DNA from 2 places in the Exiguobacterium sp. TDN 0502 genome. Region 1 is predicted to be linked to the other one. Evidence: riboswitches for the same ligand, from Rfam matches in the RefSeq annotation. Region 1 holds a riboswitch; the other holds the start of a gene.

The links. Region 1 has a riboswitch for FMN ahead of ribD (bifunctional diaminohydroxyphosphoribosylaminopyrimidine deaminase/5-amino-6-(5-phosphoribosylamino)uracil reductase RibD). Riboswitches for the same ligand answer to the same signal wherever they lie in the genome.
Region 2: linked by a shared signal. The riboswitch ahead of ACRPK8_RS01420 (ECF transporter S component) and the one ahead of ribD (bifunctional diaminohydroxyphosphoribosylaminopyrimidine deaminase/5-amino-6-(5-phosphoribosylamino)uracil reductase RibD) in region 1 are both predicted to bind FMN.

What each region holds. Positions count from the first base shown of each region.
Region 1 covers NZ_JBOZGJ010000009.1:47,828-58,258, forward strand. The annotation lists gene treC (alpha,alpha-phosphotrehalase) at 1-78, shown strand, start outside; gene ACRPK8_RS10665 (alanine/glycine:cation symporter family protein) at 203-1,561, opposite strand; gene ACRPK8_RS10670 (methyl-accepting chemotaxis protein) at 1,751-3,454, shown strand; gene ACRPK8_RS10675 (DUF6612 family protein) at 3,502-4,329, opposite strand; gene ribH (6,7-dimethyl-8-ribityllumazine synthase) at 4,758-5,216, opposite strand; gene ribB (3,4-dihydroxy-2-butanone-4-phosphate synthase) at 5,213-6,403, opposite strand; gene ribE (riboflavin synthase) at 6,403-7,029, opposite strand; gene ribD (bifunctional diaminohydroxyphosphoribosylaminopyrimidine deaminase/5-amino-6-(5-phosphoribosylamino)uracil reductase RibD) at 7,014-8,054, opposite strand; FMN riboswitch at 8,214-8,358, opposite strand; gene ACRPK8_RS10700 (M20 family metallopeptidase) at 8,542-9,747, opposite strand; gene ACRPK8_RS10705 (MetQ/NlpA family ABC transporter substrate-binding protein) at 9,770-10,431, opposite strand, start outside.
Region 2 covers NZ_JBOZGJ010000001.1:295,964-306,394, reverse strand. The annotation lists gene ACRPK8_RS01485 (DUF72 domain-containing protein) at 1-461, shown strand, start outside; gene ACRPK8_RS01480 (bifunctional metallophosphatase/5'-nucleotidase) at 483-1,784, shown strand; gene lipA (lipoyl synthase) at 1,847-2,746, shown strand; gene ACRPK8_RS01470 (YutD family protein) at 2,841-3,218, shown strand; gene ACRPK8_RS01465 (general stress protein) at 3,304-3,750, shown strand; gene ACRPK8_RS01460 (DUF3055 domain-containing protein) at 3,790-4,065, opposite strand; gene glpX (class II fructose-bisphosphatase) at 4,101-5,081, opposite strand; gene ACRPK8_RS01450 (DUF86 domain-containing protein) at 5,233-5,676, shown strand; gene ACRPK8_RS01445 (TIGR01457 family HAD-type hydrolase) at 5,683-6,447, shown strand; gene ACRPK8_RS01440 (NifU family protein) at 6,490-6,717, opposite strand; gene ACRPK8_RS01435 (DUF1462 family protein) at 6,827-7,123, shown strand; gene ACRPK8_RS01430 (NAD(P)/FAD-dependent oxidoreductase) at 7,380-8,432, opposite strand; gene ACRPK8_RS01425 (YuzB family protein) at 8,526-8,759, shown strand; gene ACRPK8_RS01420 (ECF transporter S component) at 8,836-9,402, opposite strand; FMN riboswitch at 9,557-9,699, opposite strand; gene ACRPK8_RS01415 (HesB/IscA family protein) at 9,811-10,161, shown strand; gene ACRPK8_RS01410 (NAD-dependent epimerase/dehydratase family protein) at 10,280-10,431, shown strand, end outside.

The DNA.
Region 1 (10,431 bases):
TATCAGCAGATGCAGACAACAGATCACATGCTGACGTTACGTCCTTACGAATCACTGATGATTTATCGTAAAAAGTGATGCAGATTCGCAATTCCTTTCGACCAAATAAAAAGGGAGATCACCATCCGAGTACATGACCCGGAACGTGATCTCCCTTTTTTCATACTTCATCATATGCGGGCTCGTTTTCAGAGCATGTATCCTACGAAACCTTCCGATTCGCTCCTTCCTTTCTCAACTGTTCGCGGAACAGTCGTGTCTCGGCAATGACGACGCCGGACAATCCAATTAAACCGATTAAGTTCGGAATGGCCATCAATCCGTTGAAGACGTCGGAAATTGCCCAAACCATGTTCAGGTTCGTCGTCATCGCACCTGCTCCGGCAACTAAAACAAACAAGATCCGGTATGGCAGGATCGATTTTTGACCAAATAGGTAATAAATCGACTTTTCACCATAGTACGACCAGCCGAGAACAGTCGAGTAGGCGAACATGACGAGACCGATCGTGACGATATATTTCCCCGTCGGTCCAAGGAAGACCTCAAAACTTGCTGTCGTTAATTCAACGCCCTGCAAGTCCGTATCGAGCTGACCACCCATGACGAGTGTCAGACCTGTCATCGAACAGACGACCAGTGTATCGAGGAAGACCTGTGTCATCGAAACGAGTGCCTGACGTCCCGGAAAATCCGTCTTCGCTGCCGCTGCTGCAATCGGTGCTGAACCAAGACCTGCTTCGTTCGAGAAGACACCACGTGCAACACCATAGCGAATCGCAGCCCCGATCGCTCCACCGGCGATTGCTTCGTTTGAGAACGTACTGCTGAAGATCGTTGAGACGGCACCTGGAATCAAGTCATAGTTCATAATCAAAATGAGCAGTCCGCTTCCGACATAGAAGAAAATCATGAACGGAACAAACAGACTGACGACCTTACCGATTGATTTGACTCCACCGAGGATGACGACACCCGTCAGGACCATCAAAGCGATTCCCGTCACGTAGAGCGGGACATCAAATGTTGATTTCATTGCTAAGGCGACCGAGTTCGTCTGAACCCCGTTTCCGATTCCGAACGCGGCGATCGAAGCGAATGCGGCGAACAAGACACCGAGCCATTTCTGCTTCAGTCCACGCTCGAGGTAATACATCGGTCCCCCTGCCATTTGCCCTTTCTCGTCCACGACACGGTATTTGACGGCAAGAATCGCCTCTGCGTACTTTGTCGCCATCCCGAATAATCCGGATAACCACATCCAGACGATGGCACCCGGTCCCCCAAGAACGACAGCCGTTGCAACACCGACGATATTCCCCGTACCGACGGTTGCAGCGAGTGCTGTCATCAACGCTTGGAAGTGACTAATGTCCCCTTCCGATTTGTCATCCTGTTGTTTCGAGAAGGCGAGCTTCAACGCATACGGTAATTTGGTAATTTGAATGAAGCCTAAGCGAATCGTCAAGTAAATCCCCGTACCGACTAAGAGAATGAGCAACGGTGGTCCCCAGACGAAATCGGACGCCGTACTAATCCAGTCACTAACTGTTTTCCCCATTCGAGTTACCTCCCTTAAAAAGTATGTAGTTCCTTACCATCTTTTCAGAATTTACTGATAATTGTCAAACCCTTTTTTCGAAAAACTATTCTGACTATTAATTTTTTCAATAATAAGTAAATTTTTTACTCGTGCAGGTATAATCAAGAAAACGAATCGTTCATCTCGCAAAACAAAGGAGCGAATCACATGAAGATTAAAACGAAGCTTATCTTATTGTCCTCCATCCTTTTGCTTAGCTTGATTGGTGTCGGATTGTACGGTGGATTCTCTCTGAGTCAGGTCGACCAAGAGAGTCAAACGATCACCTCCTCCTGGATTCCCGGTCTGAACCTGTCTCATGAAACGAACACGGCATTATCTGACCTGCGACGTGTTGAATTACTGCATATTCAAGAAAACGATCCCGAGGTCAAGGCGGGCTATGATCAGCGCGTCAAGGATGGACTAGCGAACATCGATGCCAATCTCGCTAAATATGAGAAAACGATCTATTTGAAATCGGACCGCCTGCTGTTTAACGATCTTGCGAAAAAATGGCAGACATTCAAGGAAACAACGGATCGCCTGCTTGTGCTGAGTACCCCGCAAACGCAGGAAGAAGCGGTCACCTATTATGAAGGCGAAAGCCGCGACTCTTATTTCGCGGTTTCCGATCAACTGACGAAAATCGTTACCTTCAACAATCAGCAGGCCGAGAAAAATGGTGCCGCCATCACGCATGCCGCGAATACGGCTCACCTCATCCTATTCAGCATCATCGGTCTAGTCAGTCTGCTCGCTGTGATCTTCACCGTCCTGATTTTACGATCCATCTTCGGACCCCTCCGGCAACTGCAGGCGAAGACTCATGAACTGGCGACGCAGGGCGGCGACTTGACCGCCCAGCTCGACGTCGTACGCAACGATGAAATCGGTCAGATTGCCCGGTCGATGAACCAGTTCATCGCTAGTTTACGGACCATCATCGTGCAGGTCGATGACACCGCGACACATGTCGTATCGACTTCCCGTCACGTCTCCGGGCGAATCGGCGAACTCGATCAGGATATGGCCTCAACGTCACATACGATCGAAAACTTATCCGCTGGCATGCAGGAGACCGCTGCTTCAGCCGAAGAGATGAACTCGTCTGCCGTCGACATGGAAGCAACGATCCATGAGATCGTCTCGAGTGCTGAAGCCAATGGCAGCCGGGCAAAAGAAGTCGATCGTCGGGCAACGTCGCTGCAAGCCGTTGCTACAGATGCTAAACTGACCGCTACTCAAATCCTTGCCGAGACCAAAACACGACTCGAAGAGGCGATGGTCCGGGCGAAAGCCGTCAAGGAAATTTCCGTCTTATCTGATGCCATCCTGTCGATTGCAGCACAAACGAATCTATTATCCCTCAACGCATCGATTGAAGCGGCACGAGCCGGGGACGTCGGTCGCGGGTTCGCCGTCGTCGCAGATGAGATCCGTAAACTTGCCGAAAGCAGTCGCGATACCGTCGAACAAATTCAAGACGTTTCCCTCTCCGTCATCGAATCCGTCGAACAGTTGAATACCGCTTCGGGTGAGATGCTGTCCTTCATTGATACGAAGGTCGTCAAGGACTACGATTTGTTCGAAGATGCCTCTGTCCAGTACCGGGATGATGCCAAGTTATTCGGCGATGCGGCGGAACACTTCGCCACTCAGGCCGGTCAGCTCCAGGAACTGACGGCAAACATGCTCGGCGTCATCCACGACGTTGCGGTCACCGTCAATGACGGGGCACAGGGAACACAGTCGATGTCCGAGCAAATCAACCACTCCGTCCAGGCATTCCGGGATGTCCATGAACAAACGTCCGTCAGTCAACAGCAAGCAGAGTCACTCAAAGAGGTCCTCCGCCAATTCCAGGTCTAAAACAAATCAGCCCCTCCGCTTCTGATTGGAAGAGAGGGGCTGATCGCTTATTGGCCGGCGCCCGTAAGCGGTTGAGCATCTTTTGCTTCTGCCGGTAGTTTGATTTCATTGATCTCATTGAATTTCGAGAACGTCGATTGATTGGTCATCGTGAAATCTGTCTCTTTTTCGACTGCGAAGACCATCTCCATATCCAGGGATTTCGGATAGAATGTCTTGGCATCGTAGGTCATCTTATAGTTCATCTTCTTATAATCGATGCTGTCCATCGCATCTTTCATCTGCGCCATTTGTCCCGTCTGTTCGAGTGAATCTTTCATGAAGGACTTCAGATCGTCACCACTCAGTTTGACGTCGATCTGATAGACGTCGCCATCTTTTTTCGCAGTCCAGTTATCCTTGTATTTTTTGAGAAGCTGCAGGTTTTGTTCAGTTGACGCTGATGATTCCATCGTCTCGACCATTTCTCCGAGTTCTGAAACATCCTGAACGAGCCATTGTCCGTTTTGCGACAGATACATCTTGTCGTCGACGATATAACTTTCAAGCGACATATCTTTTCCGTCCTGCGGATTTTTCATCGTCATCGTCTGATGCATCGCGAGCGGTTTCTGAATGATGTCTGCTGAGACTTTCTGATCCATCGCCATCTCGCCCGCTTTCGAATTGACCATTCCTTCCATGTGGAACGACTTGATATCTTCTTGTGCCGCCGTCGCTTTTTTCAACAGTTCCGTGTTCGAGAGTTCCCCCGACTTCGCCGAACCGGATCCATCACTACTGCCACTGCTTGAATCAGTCTGTCCATCTTGGCATCCGGCGAGACCGATCGATGCCGCAACGATCCCCGTTGCCAGCCACCTTGTTTTCTTCATGTTCATTTCCTCCTTTATACGTATTACCCTGATTTACGAAAATGATTGGAAAATGTTTCAAAGTTTCTTTATTAGACCATTACCGTTCTCCTTAAAATTGAACCCTTAAATTTCAAATCTACTATCCTTTTTTTGAAATTTGGTTCAGTGTTCGCGAGATTTCTGCAAAAAAACGGGCTGACTCAAAAAAAGAATGATGCGTCTTTTCACGCCCTTTCCTCAGGCGAGACACAAGCCAGTTTTCCTGCTTCATTCAAGCAGGAAAGCGGGTCTTGTTCGTCTCTGACAGCGCATAAATGCGCTTGTCCCTGTAGGAGTGGCGTGTGACGCGTCATTCTTTTTGTTACGAGATAAGGATGGCAGATCATCATTCTGCCACCCTTATCTTTGTAGAGACTGACTTTTGAGTCAGTCCCGTCTCTGTTTCGTCAGATCGTCCGTAAAAGATTCGCCATCTCGATCGCGGAAACTGCTGCTTCGTAGCCTTTATTCCCAGCTTTCGTACCGGCACGTTCGACTGCTTGCTCGATTGAATCCGTCGTCAGGACACCGAAGATGATCGGAACGCCGGTATCGCGCGACGCACTCGCGACCCCTTTCGCGACCTCGTTACAGACGTAATCATAGTGTGACGTCGCCCCGCGGATGACGGCGCCAAGCGTGATGACAGCATCATACTTACCGCTTTTCGCTAACTTTTCCGCGACGAGCGGAATTTCGAATGCTCCCGGAACCCACGCTGTATCGACAGCATCTGCTGCAACACCATGGCGACGGAAAGCATCGTTCGCTCCTCCGACGAGTTTTGATGTGATCAGTTCATTGAATCGTGCAGCGACGATTGCGACGCGTAGTCCTTCTCCTGTTAAGAAACCTTCGTAAATCATGATGTGTGTCCTCCTTGGATATCGAGCCAGTGCCCGAGTTTTGATTGTTTTGTTTGCAGGTAACGCTGATTTTCCGGCTCAGCCGGTATTTGATGGGGAACACGTTCGATGATTTCGATTCCCTCTTGTTCGAGCACCCGTTGTTTGTCCGGATTGTTCGTCATCAAGCGAATCTTCGTCACGCCGAGATCGCGCAACATGTTGGCTGCGACCGTGTAGTCACGCATGTCTGTCGGATAACCGAGTGCATGGTTCGCTTCGACCGTGTCGAGTCCTTGTTCCTGCAATTCATACGCTTTTAGCTTCGCCATCAAACCGATGCCGCGTCCTTCCTGACGTAAATAGAGGACTGCGCCGCCTTCTCGTTCGATCCGTTCGAGTGCCGCATCGAGTTGTGGACCACAATCGCAACGTTTTGAACCGAAGACGTCTCCCGTCAGGCATTCCGAGTGCAGACGGACGAGCATCCCATCGTGCGCTTCACCGGATAAGACGGCGACATGTTCTTTTTTATCTTGTGTCGTATAGCCGATCATCCGAAAAGCTCCGAACGTCGTCGGAAGCAACACCTCCGCTTCTCGCGTCAATGGTCGCTCGAGATACGCGACGAGCGCTTCGATCGTGATCAGCTTCAAGCCATGTTCTTCCTTATAGAGAAGTAAATCATCGACCCGTGCCATCGTGCCGTCTTCCTTGATGATTTCACAGATGACAGCGATCTCTTCACTGCCAGCAAGACGGGCAAGATCGACGCCTGCTTCCGTATGTCCGCGTCGTTCCCGGACTCCACCCTCTTTTGCGATCAACGGGAAGATATGACCCGGTCGCTTAAAACGTTCCGGTCCATCCGTCAGCATCCGCTGGATCGTGAGCGATCGTTCTTCGGCACTGATGCCGGTCTTCGCCTCTTCATGATCGATGCTGAGCGTAAATGCCGTACCGTGCGGATCGGTATTATTCGCTGTCATCGGAGCAAGATCGAGTCGCTGTGCGATCCGCGGACTGACCGGTACACAGACGAGTCCTTTTCCGTGCGTGATCATGAAGTTGATGTTTTCCGGTGTCGCATGTTCTGCGAGCATGACGAGATCGCCTTCATTCTCCCGGTCCTCATCATCACAGACGATGATCGGTCGTCCGTTCTTCAAATCTTCTATCGCCTCTTCAATCAAGTCGAATCCGTTCATTACATGTCGCCTCCTAAGAATGCTGCCCAGTCCGTTTGCTTCTCCTGCTGCGTGAAATGATAGAGATGTTTCGCCATCATGTCACACTCGATATTAACGACTGCACCGCTTGCCAATCGATCAAACGTCGTCACTTGACGTGAGTGCGGAATCAATGAAATCGAGATCGTTTCCGGCGTGACCCGTTGCAACGTCAGGCTCGTACCGTTGATCGCGATCGACCCTTTCGGAATGCAATACTTTTGCCACGATCCGACATCAAACGTATAGACCATCGCTTCTCCATCCGGTCGCCGACTGATCAGCCGTGCCGTTCCGTCGATGTGCCCACTGACGAAATGTCCACCGAAGCGACCGTCTGCCGGCATCGCTCGTTCGAGTTGCAACGGGCTTCCGACCCGGTATGTGCCGAGTGCTGTCGAGCGAATCGTGTCATGGACGGCATCCGCCGTGAAACCAGTCGGGCTCATCGACGTGACCGTCAAACAAATCCCGTCGACGGCGATGCTGTCACCAATCTTCGTTCCTTCAAGCACCCGGCGCGCTTCGATTTCAAGTGCTAATCCGTTCGGACGCGGAATCTTTCGTTTTAATGTCCCGACTTCTTCAATCAATCCGGTGAACATGTCGTCTCCTCCTTTCGGATATACGTTAGATGGAGATCCGGTCCGACCGTTTCAATCTGGTCGATTTGAAAACGATCTTCGATATCGTGTTGACCGTTCCAGGCAGTTCCTTCAAAAATCGATGGTGCCTGATAAACTTCGATTCGGTCGACGAGATCGGCTTCAAAGAATGCGGCTTGAATCGTCGGTCCACCCTCAATCAAGATACTGCGAATGTCTTGTTCATATAAGCGTTTCAAAATTGCTTCCGGCGTCTCATACTCACCAACGAGTACTGTCACCTGATCATGACTGATCCGTGGAACACTCGTCAGCCAGTAGGTTGGATTTTTACCATCGCGGAAGACCTGCGCCGTCTCCGGTACCCGACCACGACGGTCGACGATCACCCGAATCGGCTCGATGCCTGACGCTGCGCGTAAGGTCAGTGCCGGATCATCGACGAGGACCGTCTCACTGCCGACGAGGATCGCATCATGACGAGCTCGCAGGGCGCGACCATTTGCGCGTGCTTCTTCCGACGTGATCCAGCGTTGTTCACCTGTCGCTGCGATCCCGTTCATCGTCTGCGCGATTTTGACGGTCACGGTCGGACGTTTCCGTTCGATCGTTTTCCAAAACGTATCGTAGAGGGCTTCCGCTTCGCGTCGTAATAATCCGACCTCGACTTCGATTCCTGCGTCCCGTAGCCGCTTGATGCCGGAACCGGCGACAATCGCATGTTTGTCCTCCGTTGCGACGAAGACCCGTTTGATCCCAGCTTCTAAAATCGCTTCCGTGCATGGTGGCGTCTTACCGTGATGGTTGCATGGTTCGAGCGTCACGTAGAGATCAGCACCACGGGCGGCTTCTCCTGCCATCCGTAAGGCTTCGACCTCTGCATGCGGCCCACCAGCAAACCGGTGCGCACCAAAGCCGATGATCCTCCCTTGTTTGACGATGACACAGCCAACACTTGGATTCGGACTTGTTTGTCCGTTTAACATATGTGCTAATTGCATGGCATAACTCATCATCTGTGACATCGCGTTCACTCCTTTCAATTAAAAAAAGACGCCCCTTGAGAAAGGGGCGTCTTTATAGAAGGGTTCACGAAATACACGTTTCGCTCACTGCATTTTTTCATGCAGAAAGAGACCGTCTCCTGAAAACATTTTTTCAGAAAACAGCTTGAATCGCGTCGTTTCGTTCTTCTCCCATCCGGACTTTACCGTCGGCCTTGGAATCTCACCAAGTCAGCCATGATGCGTACATCATGGGTCGCGGGCTCGTCGATCGATCGATCGCATCACCGCCGGTTGGGATTTTCACCCTACCCCGAAGAACTGGATTATTGAGTTATACAGCTTTAGCCTAGCATATCTTTTTCAAGAAAACAAAGCGCAAATGCTTCTGTCTTGTCTCTTTTTTGATTTCTCTCCAGTTCTGTCATCCATCACCAATTTGTTATTTACCGGATACGAAAAACGACTGGAGCACCTGATAGCAGTACGTCCAGTCGTTGTGTTCTTCTTACAAATAGCCGTTCTTCCGGTCGTGGAATTCTTGCGCGATCGCTCCGCGCGTCCGTTCATCCGCGAGGACACGAAGTGCTGTCCGCGCGAGGATTTTAGCGCCAGTGATCAACGCTTCATCTCCAGCTTCTGAACGAGCTGCTTCTTTAAACGCTTCCGTATGGGCGACGAGATCGTCCGGCCCGATCTTGATATACGGATGAATCGTCGGGATGACTTGACTGATGTTACCGGCATCCGTCGAGCCAAGCCCCGGACGTTCGTCCAAGTGGACCGTTTCGCCGAGCGCTTCTGCTTCTTCTTGGAACAGACGATCAAACGCCCGGTTGAAGACGAGGTTATCGACTTCATTTTGGAAGGCGATGACGTCAAGCGTCGCCCCGGTTGCGAGTGCCGCGCCTTCGGCAACAGCTTTGACTTTTTCCGTGACGGCATTCAATCGTTCCCGTGTCGTCGCTCGGATGAAGAAACGTGCTTTTGCGTATTCCGGAATGATGTTCGGAGCATCGCCACCATGGGTGATGATCCCATGGATCCGGACATCATCCGGTAACTGCTGGCGTAACGCGTTGATGCCGTTAAAGAGTTGAATGACCGCGTCGAGGGCGTTGATCCCTTCTTCCGGCGACGCTGCTGCGTGTGCCGGACGACCCGTAAAGGCAAAGTCGAGCGGGTCGACCGCAAGGGAAGAACCCGTGATCCGCGTTTGTCCCGAAGGATGGACCATCAAGGCAGCATCGATTCCTTCGAGTAACTGATGTTTGACGAAACTACCTTTTGCACTACCGTTCGGTCCACCTTCTTCAGCCGGTGTTCCAAGCACGACGACACTCCCGCCGACTTCATCGAGGACTTTACTGAGCGCGATCGCTGCCGCGACACTCGTCGTTCCGATGATGTTATGTCCGCACGCGTGACCGATGCCCGGCAACGCATCATACTCAGCAAGAAAGGCAATCGTCGCACCTGGTCGGTCGCTCGTCTTCTTCGCAAAGAACGCGGTCTCGTGTCCTGCGATACCAAGTTCTACTGTAAAGCCTTCTGCCGTCAGACGCTCCGCATGGAGCCGCGAAGCAAAGAATTCCTCGTTCCCGATTTCCGGCGTCGCATGAATCCGGTGACTCGTCTCAAGGTACGATTCCCGTTTTTGTTCGATATCCTGTTCAATCGTCTCTACCCATGTCGTGCGTACTGGTGTCGTCATACTGTCCACTCCCCTTTTGAAGTTATTCGCCGATGTCGCTCAGTGGAACGAACGTTGGAATTGAGCTGCCTTTGTATTCTTTTTTGATGAAGGCCGCGACATCTTTTTGTTGATACAGCGACGCGATTTTCTTTAGTTCTTTTTTGTTCTTGTCTTCCGTCCGTGTCGCGATGATGTTGATGTATGGTTTTGCGGTCTCGTTCTCATGAACGATCGAGTCCTTGATCGGGTTGAAGCCGGCGTCAACGGCGATGCCATTATTGATGATCGATGCCGCGACGTCCGGTAAGACACGTGGTGTTTGTCCGGCGACGATTGGGACGATTTTCAGCTTCTTCGGATTCTCGACGATCTTATCGACCGAACCGTTGCCGTCGAAGTCGTCCGGTAACTTGATCAGACCTGCTTCTTGCAGTAACAAGAGGGCGCGTCCCATGTTCGTCGCTTCGTTCGGAACGGCGATTTTCCCACCAGTCGGAATGTCTTTGACGTCCTTGTATTTATCTGAGTAAATTCCCATCGGTGCGATGACGGTCGTCGCAATCGGTGACAGTTTCAACTTATGTTCCTTTTTGAAGGCGTTGAAGTAGGAAATCGTCTGGAAGGCATTGGCGTCGATCTCGCCCTCAGCCAGTGCCATGTTCGGCTGGACATAATCGGAGAACTTGACGAGTTCGATTTTGA
Region 2 (10,431 bases), on a different contig from region 1:
GAAAATCACTCGCCGGACTGCCGGTCGCGATCGAGTTTCGGAATCCATCGTGGTATTCGGAAGCGTATCGTGAACGGACACTTCGTTTTCTGAAGGAGCATCAGTTCATTCATACGATCTGTGACGAACCGCAGACGGAAGACGGATCGGTGCCATTCGTACCGGTCGTGACGCAGGAGACGGCCTTCATTCGTCTTCACGGACGAAACAAGGCCGGCTGGTTAAAGAAACCGGGTCAAAGCAGTGACGATTGGCGTAAAGTCCGTTGTCTCTATCGTTACTCGGAAGACGAGCTACAGGAACTTGCAAGTCACGTCCGAAACGTGGCAGCGGAAGCAAAGGATGTCTATGTTTTCTTCAACAACAACTCAGCAGGAGATGCTGCCCCGAATGCGAAACGATTAATCGAGATTCTCGATCTCGACTATGAACTCGCGCCGCGACAAATCTCTTTGTTCTAAATCATCAAGGGGGGCTTCTGCATGAAGTTACACATCATTCACTATAATGATTTGCACTCACACTTCGACATGTGGCCTCGCTACATGTCCTTCGTCAAGGAACACCGGACGTATGATTCACTCGTTTTTGATCTCGGTGATCATGCTGACCGTGTCGATCCAGCGACGGAAGCAACAAAAGGAAAAATCAATACGCATCTATTGAATGCGTTGATGCCGACTGCCGTGACGATTGGGAACAATGAAGGCATTACGTTTCCGCATGATTGGTTAGCCGATCTTTATACAGAAGCAGACTTTCCGGTCCTCGTCTCGAATTTAGAAGCACCGTTCGCAATGCAAGGTGTCGTTCACGAATTACCGACCGGGAAAGTCGGTGTCTTCGGGTTGACGGCGCCTTACATCGAGCTATACGGCTTACTTGGCTGGACGATTGAAGAACCATTTGACGTCGCGGCGCGCGAAATCGAGCGTTTGCGTCAAGAGGTCGACGTCTTGATTTGTTTAAGTCACCTTGGTTTTTATCAAGACGAAGAACTGGCGATGCGTTTTCCGGAACTTGATTTAATCATCGGTGCTCATACGCATCACGTCCTTGATGACGGTGTCGTCAAGAACGGTGTCTTGATTACCCAAGCCGGTAAACACGGACAATATGCGGGCGAGATTTATTTGAATACGGATACCGGTGAGAAGGAAGCAGTGCTTCATTCCTTACACGATTACGCCGAGGACGAAGCGACAGCAAAACTCCTCGACCGGGAGCAGTATCTGGCGGAACAACAGATGAAGGAGCCGATTGGCGAGACAGCGGGTCTAGCCAATGACTGGTTCAGTGAGTCACCGTTTTCGCAGTTGCTCGCCGAGACGATGCGCGACTGGTGTGATGCCGATCTCGCCTGTGTGCCGGCAGGGATTCTGCTCGGTTCACTTCCACCAGGTCCTGTCTCTGCCTTTGATTTACATCGACTCTGTCCGCATCCAATCAATCCTTGTAAAGTCACGATGACAGGAGAGGAATTACAGACCTTCCTTGATGAAGTCAAGACAGAGCAGTTCGAACAACTGAAGGTGCGGGGTCTCGGATTCCGCGGGAAGTTGATGGGGCGGATGCATTATGCGGGTTTGACGGATCATCAACCGCTTGAGTCAACGCAAAGTTATACTGTCGTCTTGCCGGATATGTTCACGTTCGGTCCATTATTCCCGGCAATCAAAGAGATGCCAAAAGAATATTTCATGCCTGAATTATTGCGTGATTTATTGTTTAACCGCTTATCGGAGAAGTCGGAATATAATGAATTGCATGTTCGCAAACCTTGATTGTTTGTTATACTAAAGCAGACATGAATTGACTTTTTGGGGATGAAGGGGGAAGCGAAACCATGGGACGCGGAGAAATCCAACGTAAACCGGAATGGTTGAAAATCAAGCTGAATACGAATGAGACCTACACAGAATTAAAGAGTATGATGCGCGAGAAAAAGCTACATACTGTCTGTGAGGAAGCAAAGTGTCCGAATATCCACGAGTGTTGGGCAGTACGCCGGACGGCGACGTTCATGATTCTCGGAAGTATCTGTACACGTGCATGCCGTTTTTGCGCCGTGACAACGGGACGCCCGAACGAACTCGATCTCGAAGAACCAAAACGGGTCGCGGAATCCGTCCGTTTGATGAACTTGAAGCACGCGGTCATCACGGCAGTCGCGCGTGACGATTTAAATGATTTCGGAGCTGGCGTGTATGCTGAGACGGTTCGTGAAGTTCGTCGGATGAATCCGGAGACATCAATCGAAGTCTTGCCTTCAGACATGGGTGGGAATTTCGAAGCACTGAAAACGCTGATTGACGCACAACCAGACATCATGAATCATAACATCGAGACGGTCCGCCGTCTGACGCCAACGGTTCGTGCAAAAGCCACATATGACCGGACGCTTGAATTCCTTCGTCGTTCGAAGGAACTCGCACCTGAAATTCCAACGAAGTCGAGCTTGATGCTCGGTCTTGGTGAGACATGGGAAGAGATTCTTGAAACGATGGATGACCTTCGCGCAAACAATGTTGACATCATGACAATCGGTCAGTATCTCCAACCGACGAAAAAGCACCTCGACGTCATCAAATACTATACACCACAAGAGTTCGCTGAACTGAAGCAGATCGCGCTCGGCAAAGGGTTCTCCCACTGTGAAGCCGGTCCACTCGTTCGTTCGTCGTACCATGCGGATGAACAGGTCAATGCAGCGAAAAAGAATAAAACGGCACTCCCGATCGACTAACGATCAACAACCGTTCGAGCAACTGGCTTGGACGGTTTTCGTCTGTCAGGAGAAATGGAATATGCTATGATAAGAACAGCAGGAGGTGGGAATAATGATACAAGTCAATCGGGAACGTTATGAGGTCGTCGAAGAGAAGCGGGAAGGGTTTAATGAGGAAGCCTTCATCGGTCGCTTCAGTGATGTCCTTGAGAAATATGATTATATCGTAGGGGACTGGGGGCACGGTCAATTACGGCTACGTGGCTTCTATGAAGATCAACATGAGAAAGCGACATTCGATACGAAGATTTCGCATGTGGCGGATTATCTCTACGAGTACTGTAATTTCGGATGTGCCTACTTCATCGTCAAGAAAATCGGATTGGTAGAAGGAGAAGAAGCACCACCTCGCTTCGACGGTTCTTCAACCAATACGTTGAAGTTGAAACGGAAGTTCGCCCCGGCACCAGAGAAAGCGGAAAACGAGTAATCAAACTGTCATACAGAAAAGCGTTTCTAGTGGACGGAATTCGGCTATTACTATAAGTATCACGTACCTATAGGGGGAACCATCCATGCGAATCGTTGGAATTTACTCATCCGTACCAGAAGTCGTCAGTGCCGTACATGATCTTCGTGTTGCCGGTGTCGTCTCGACTGATTTAAAAGTTCTTGCACATGATAAATATGATCTGGAACAAATCGAGGAAATGGCTGACCTGAACAATCATCAAACATCTACTCATCTGTCCCAAGAAGACCATCGTAATCTGTGGCAGGAAATCAAGAGTATCTTCAAAAAGGATGAGTCAGTCTCTCATAAAGATGCCATCCACGGTAACGGGTTGACGAAGGAAGATGTCGATCGTGCGAATCATGCAGTCGATAGTCACCAGTTCGTATTACTCGTCGGTGATGAAGCAGATCAGCATTCGGAGCGGCGGGCGCATGACGAATCGGATAATACGAATATCTTCAGCGGACCGAACACACAAAATGAGCGGAACGACCGTCTCTTATAAGAAATATGAAAAAGCCTTCGTCGCATGACGAAGGCTTTTTCATAGACCAATATAAGCGCGCAGGTACATCTCGAGTTCCGTTGCTGCGTCCTCTTCGACGTCAAACGCCGTCGCGATGTAGCCCGGTTCATCAAAATCGTCCGCACCGATGATCGCATAGCGATTCGATAAGAGATTCAAGACAAGAATCTTACCGTAAAAATGCTCCGAGTGGGTGATGGCGAGATCAAACCGACTGGCTTCTCCAATCCAACTGACGAAGCGTGTCTTCGTTTGTTCGACATCATCATATAAAAAATCACGTTCTTCCATCATTAAGCTTCCCTCATTTCCCTAACATCTGTTTCAGATTAAAGGGTTTGGGGCACGTTTTGCAAGTATGGTTTACGCGACAAGCTATGCTCGGCGATGACTTTGCGGATTGTCCGTGTCTTCGAACGCATGACGAGCGATGTCGTTTCGACGATATCATCCGTCAAGAACTTAACACCATCGAGCATTTCGCCGGTCGTGACGCCTGTCGCAGCAAAGATGCAGTCGTCACTTTTAATGAGGTCATCAAGCGTCAAGAGTTGAAGTGGATCCGCTAGACCCATCCGGATGACGCGGGCCGTTTCTTCTTCGTTCATCGGATGTAAGCGTGCTTGCATGTCGCCCCCCATTGCTTTAACCGCAGCAGCCGTGATGACACCTTCAGGAGCGCCGCCTGTGCCGATAAAGATATCGATTCCTGTCGCAGGAGAGAGTGGCGCGATTCCAGCTGAGACATCACCGTCTTCAAACAGACGGACGCGTGCGCCCATCCGCATCGCGGCTTCGCGGAAGTGATCATGACGCGGGCGGTCCTGCATGATGACCGTAACGTCTTCAATCCGTTTATTGTTATATTGTGCTGCCTTTTCAATGATGACTTCAAGCGGATCGTCGAGCGAGACGTGCCCTTTCAAGTTCGGACCGACTGTCAATTTATCCATATACATATCGGGTGCGTGGAGCAGGGCACCTTGATCGGCGACGGCGATGACGACCATCGCATTACCAAGCCCTTTCGCAACGATGTTCGTTCCTTCAAGCGGATCGACGGCGATATCCACGATTGGACCGTTTGCTGTTCCGACACGTTCGCCGATGAAGAGCATCGGTGCTTCGTCGAGTTCGCCTTCACCGATGACGACCGTTCCGTTCATGTTGACCGTGTTCAAGACTTCGCGCATCGCAGTCGTTGCTGCATCATCCGCTTCATTTTTCTTACCGCGACCAATCCATTGAGCAGAAGCGAGTGCTGCTGCTTCCGTAGCGCGTACGATTTCCAGTGCGAGTTCCCGTTCCATGTATATAACCTCCACGTCACCAATGTGACATACTATTTTCAGCAAAAATCTAAATTGAGGATAACACATTGAGGAATGTGATGCAAATGACCTTTCTGCTTTTCAGGACTGCCGGTAAGCGATAAAATGGAGGATGTGAGGGGGAATGAAGATGTATTTCGTCAATCGTCAAAAAATCGAAGAGACAGTCACTTGTTATGAGACGGCACTTCGACAAAGTAAGGAAGTTACGGGGGATCCGGTGACGACGGCACTGGCTATGGAGCGAATCGGTTTTTTAGTCATCGAGAGTGTCATCGACATCGGAAACAGTATGATTGATGGATTCATCATGCGGGATCCGGGAAGTTATGAAGATATCATCCTCATCTTAGAAGATGAGCAGGTGATCGATGGACCGCTTGCGACGAGTCTGAAGAAGCTCGTTGCATTACGTACGTTGATCGTCCGGTCATTCACAGAGTCGAGTATGGCGGAGATTCGGGCGGTACTTGAGACGGAGGAAGCAGAACTACGTCGTTTCCCGGAAGCGATTCGCCGGTATATCGAGACAGAACTCGGACCGGTGTCTGCATTTTTACCAAACGAGGAGTGAGTCAGGATGAAGGCAAAAGGCTATTTATTTGATTTAGATGGAACGATGTATAACGGGACGGAACCGGTAAAAGAAGCGGTCGATTTCGTCAACCGCCTGCAAGCAGAAGGAGTTCCGTACTTATTCGTGACGAATAATGCATCGATGACGGCAGAAGCCGTGGCAGAGAAATTACGCGGGATGGGTGTTCATGCCGATGCGAAGCATGTCTTGACGAGTGCGATGGCGACCGGTCGTTATATTGCTAACTTGTCACCGAAAGCGCGTGTCTATGCGATCGGTGAGACAGGACTGATCGATGCGCTTGAGCGGGAAGAGTTAGATGTCGTCGCAACCGAAGCGGCGGATTACGTCGTCATCGGTCTCGACCGTCAGATCACCTATGAAAAACTCGCTGTCGGTGCGCTTGCGATTCGTGCCGGCGCCCGGTTCATCTCGACGAATGGTGATATCGCGATTCCGACAGAGCGTGGTTTCTTACCAGGGAACGGTGCCTTGACAGCGGTCCTACGCGTGACGACCGAGAAGGAACCGTTCTTTATCGGTAAACCGGAACCGGTCATGGTCGATATCGCAACGGAGATGATCGGTCTGTCAAAAGAAGACGTCATCATGGTCGGAGATAACTACCATACGGATATTCTGTTCGGAATCAATGGAGGCATCCGGACGATGCACGTCAATTCCGGCGTTCATACGCCAGTCTTCATTCAAGGGCAGGATCGTCAACCGACATACATGGTCGATACGTTAGCCGAATGGATTCTGTGAATCAAAAAATCCCGAACGAGAATTCGTTCGGGATTTCATGTATTAGAAGACTTGTTCGACTTCAACGACGCCAGCGACTTCTTCAAGAAGGGCACGTTCGATACCGGCCTTCAATGTGATCGTTGAACTTGGGCAGCTACCGCAAGCTCCCATCAAACGGAGTTTTACGATTCCGTCTTCTACATCTACGAGTTCAACGTCTCCTCCATCACGAAGAAGGAACGGACGCAATTTTTCAAGAACTTCATTCACTTGATCAAACATTTCCATGCGTAAACACATCCTTTCGTATAGTTTCATTGTAACAGGGTTGAAAAATGTTCTCAATCTGGAAAACTTGTATACTAAAGAGGAGTGAATTGAAAAGGGGGACTTCAAGATGGAAATCACGGTGTACGGAACAGCGGTCACCTGTCCGAGTTGTGTCGGGGCACCTAGTTCGGAAGAGACGTTCAGCTGGTTGCAAGCCGTCCTCGGACGGAAATATGAGCAAGCGATGACGTTACGCTACGTTGATTTTGAGACAGCAGTAGCGGATCAATGGACGGAAGCCTTGAAAGACGATGTCTATTTTTACCCGTTGATCGTGCTTGATGATGAGATGATTGACGAAGGGTACGTTAAACTGAAGACGATCACGGCGGCGATCGATGCAAAGCTGAATCAGGCGGGGTGAACGAAAAAAGAGGCTGACTCAAAAGTCAGTTTCTACAAAGATAAGGGTGGCAGAATGATGATCTGCCACCCTTATCTCGTAAAAAAGAATGACGCATTACACGCCACTCCTACAGGAAAAAAGCGCATTTTTGCGCTGTCAGAGACAAACAAGACCCGCTTTCCTGCTTGAACGAAGCAGGAAAACTGGCTTGTGTCTCGCCTGAGGAAAGGGCGTGAAAAGACGAGTCATTCTTTTTTGAGTCAACCTCTTTTGATTATTTAATCTTTTTGTGTTTCCATAAGACACCGGACTTTAAGAGACGCGGAACCTTTCCTGTCAGCGCCTGTTTCCCCATGACGATTCCGAAACCGTCTGATTTTCCGAGTGATCCGAGCATCCCGCGCAGTTTGATTTCTGGCAGTTTCGGTAATTTCTTCCCTTGCCACTTGGCTTGCAGGACATCGACGACTTGTTCTGCCTGATGTTCTGCAAGTTGACCGCTTGGTGCGTACGGTAAGCTGGCGCAATCCCCGATAACGAATAGATTTTCATATTCCGGTACGTGATGATGTTCCGTCAATTTGATACGACCACCACTGTCCGCAGCAAAGCCGAGATCGCGTACGACTTTGACCGGTTGTGTACCTGCCGTCCAAATCGTTAAGTCCGACGGATACGTGTCGTCGCCATTTCGCACGTCGTCCGCCGTGACGAGCGTGACGTTCGAATTGTTGATGACCTCGACGTCATGCTCCTCGAACCATTCTTGGACGTAAGACGAGACTTTGTCGGATAAGAACGACAAGACGGATGGTCCGCGGTCGAACAGACGGATCGTTAAATCTTTCCGGCTCTCATGCAGTTCACTGGCAAGTTCGACACCGGATAGACCGGCACCGACGATTGAGACGACGGATCCCGGTGACAGACCACAAATCGCTTGTTGTGTCTTGCGCGACTCTTCAAGTGTCTGGATGCTGTATGTAAACTCCTGGGCACCCGGAATGTTGTGGTATTTATCCTCGCAACCGAGGGCGATGATCAAGTCGTCATAGAAGAGTTCTGATCCATCCTGCAGGTGGACCGTATTCGTCTCGGGTGAGATTTTGATGACATGTCCATACTTATAAGTAAGATGTTTCCCCTCCGGAAATTCAATCCGGACATCCCGATCTGATAATGTACCTGCTGCGAGTGCGTAATATTCCGTTTTGAGTGCGTGGTACGGTAGACGGTCGACGAGCGTGACGGCAACTTCCTCGTCCTTGAATCGCTCACAAATCCGCATTCCACCATATCCTCCGCCGAGTACGACCAATTGCTTCATAACGTAAAAATCCCCCTTAGTTCCCCTAAATCAGTCTGACCTTGTATAATACGACATGAGGCAGGTCGTTTCCTGCTTGAAGGAGGAAAAAAAGTGAATCCGATTATTGAATTTTGTATCAGTAACTTAGCGGCCGGAACACAGGTCGTCATGGAGCAACTTGAACGTGATCCGAACGTCGACGTCGTCGAATACGGTTGCCTCGGCTATTGTGGCATTTGTTCGCTCGATCATTTTTGTCTCGTCGATGGGGAGACGGTCGTCGGCGAAACACCGGAAGAGTTGCTCGAGAAGATTTATTTGAAAATCGAAGAGAACGAGCTGTGAGCTCGGACAGCCAAAAAATCCCCTCGTTCGTCTGAACGAGGGGATTCGTATCCGTCAGCGGGCGCAGCTTTTCGGATCAGGCCGATTGTTGACGGCGCATCATCCATGGTCGTAGTTTCAAGAACAACGGAATGAAGAGTGCCGAGATGAACAACGCCTTGATGACGTTAAACGGTAAGATACCGGCTGTGATTGCTGTCCATTTGACAGCGGGATCCGCCATATAGTCCATACCGAGGAACCATGCATAGGCTGGAAGAATCAAAATATAGTTGAGGATCGCAAGACCGAGTGCCATCGTAATTGTACCGGCGACGAGACCAGTTGCGAGACCTTGTGTTGATTTCTTTTTGTGGTAGAACCAGCTGACAGGTAGTACGAAGGCGATACCGGCAGCGAAGTTCGCGAATTCTCCGACCGGAACACCACTTCCGCGGAAGATATAGTACAACACGTTCTTCAATGCTTCGACGATGACACCTGCGACCGGTGAGAACATGATCGCTGCGACGAGAGCAGGAACATCACTGAAGTCGATCTTCAGATAGTTCGGTAAGAACGGTAGTGGAAAATTGATAAGCATAAGAACAAATGAGATTGAACCTAACATTGACAGAGTGACCATTTTTTGTGTGCGTTTCATACGAGTATTGTCTCCTTTTGCTCGTTCCTCTCGATGAAGTATTGGCATGACTGCGACCATAAAGAAACCCCTATTGATGAGATCAACAGGGGAGAAGTCCGCATTAAATAAACCTAATCGATTATTGCACAATCGACCAAATTCAAACTCATGCCGCCATCTTCTCCCATCCAGACTATACTGTCGGCTCCTGAATTACACAGAATCAGCAAATAGCGCCCTATTCGCTCGCGGGCTTCAACTCAAGAAGAGTTGTTTACCGCCGGTCGGGAATTTCACCCTGCCCTGAAGATGGAACGATTATTTTATTGTACATACCATTTATACAACGAATTCAAGATGGTTTCAAGCAACTAGGTTTCGATTCGCTTAAAAGTTGCGTATACTAAAGAAAAGGAAGGTGATGACATGATCCATTTAACGGAGGCAGCAGCGTTACAAGTCCAGGACATGATGGCGCAGGCACCAGCAGATGAACGAAATCTTCGGATGCTCGTCCAAGGTGGTGGATGTAGTGGTCTGTCGTATGGGATGGGATTCGATCAACAAAAAGAAACGGATCTCGTTTTCGAACAGCACGGCGTGACCGTCATCGTGGACGAAAAGGATTACCCGGTCGTCAAAGGACTGGAGATCGATTATAAACAGTCGATGCTTGGCGGTGGATTCACGATCACGAATCCGAATGCCATCGCAACATGTGGTTGCGGAACTTCATTCCGTACGGCAACGAATGCCGGTACACCAGGTGGTTGTTGATTGATGCAATCGTGGACATCGTCCACGATTTTTTTATTGTCTTCATACAGGAGACCTGTTCCGTTGACTCGAAATATTACAGAGAGTGAATGCTACTACGAACAGGGAGGGCTTCAGGATGAGAAAAGTATTGATCTTCGGGGGAACCCGTTATTTCGGACGGCGCTTAGCGATTCGGTTAGCCGATTCGGGCGATGATGTGACGATCGTCACACGCGGTGAGCATACACCACCGGTCGCGAAGGGCTTGACATTTTTCAAAGGGGACCG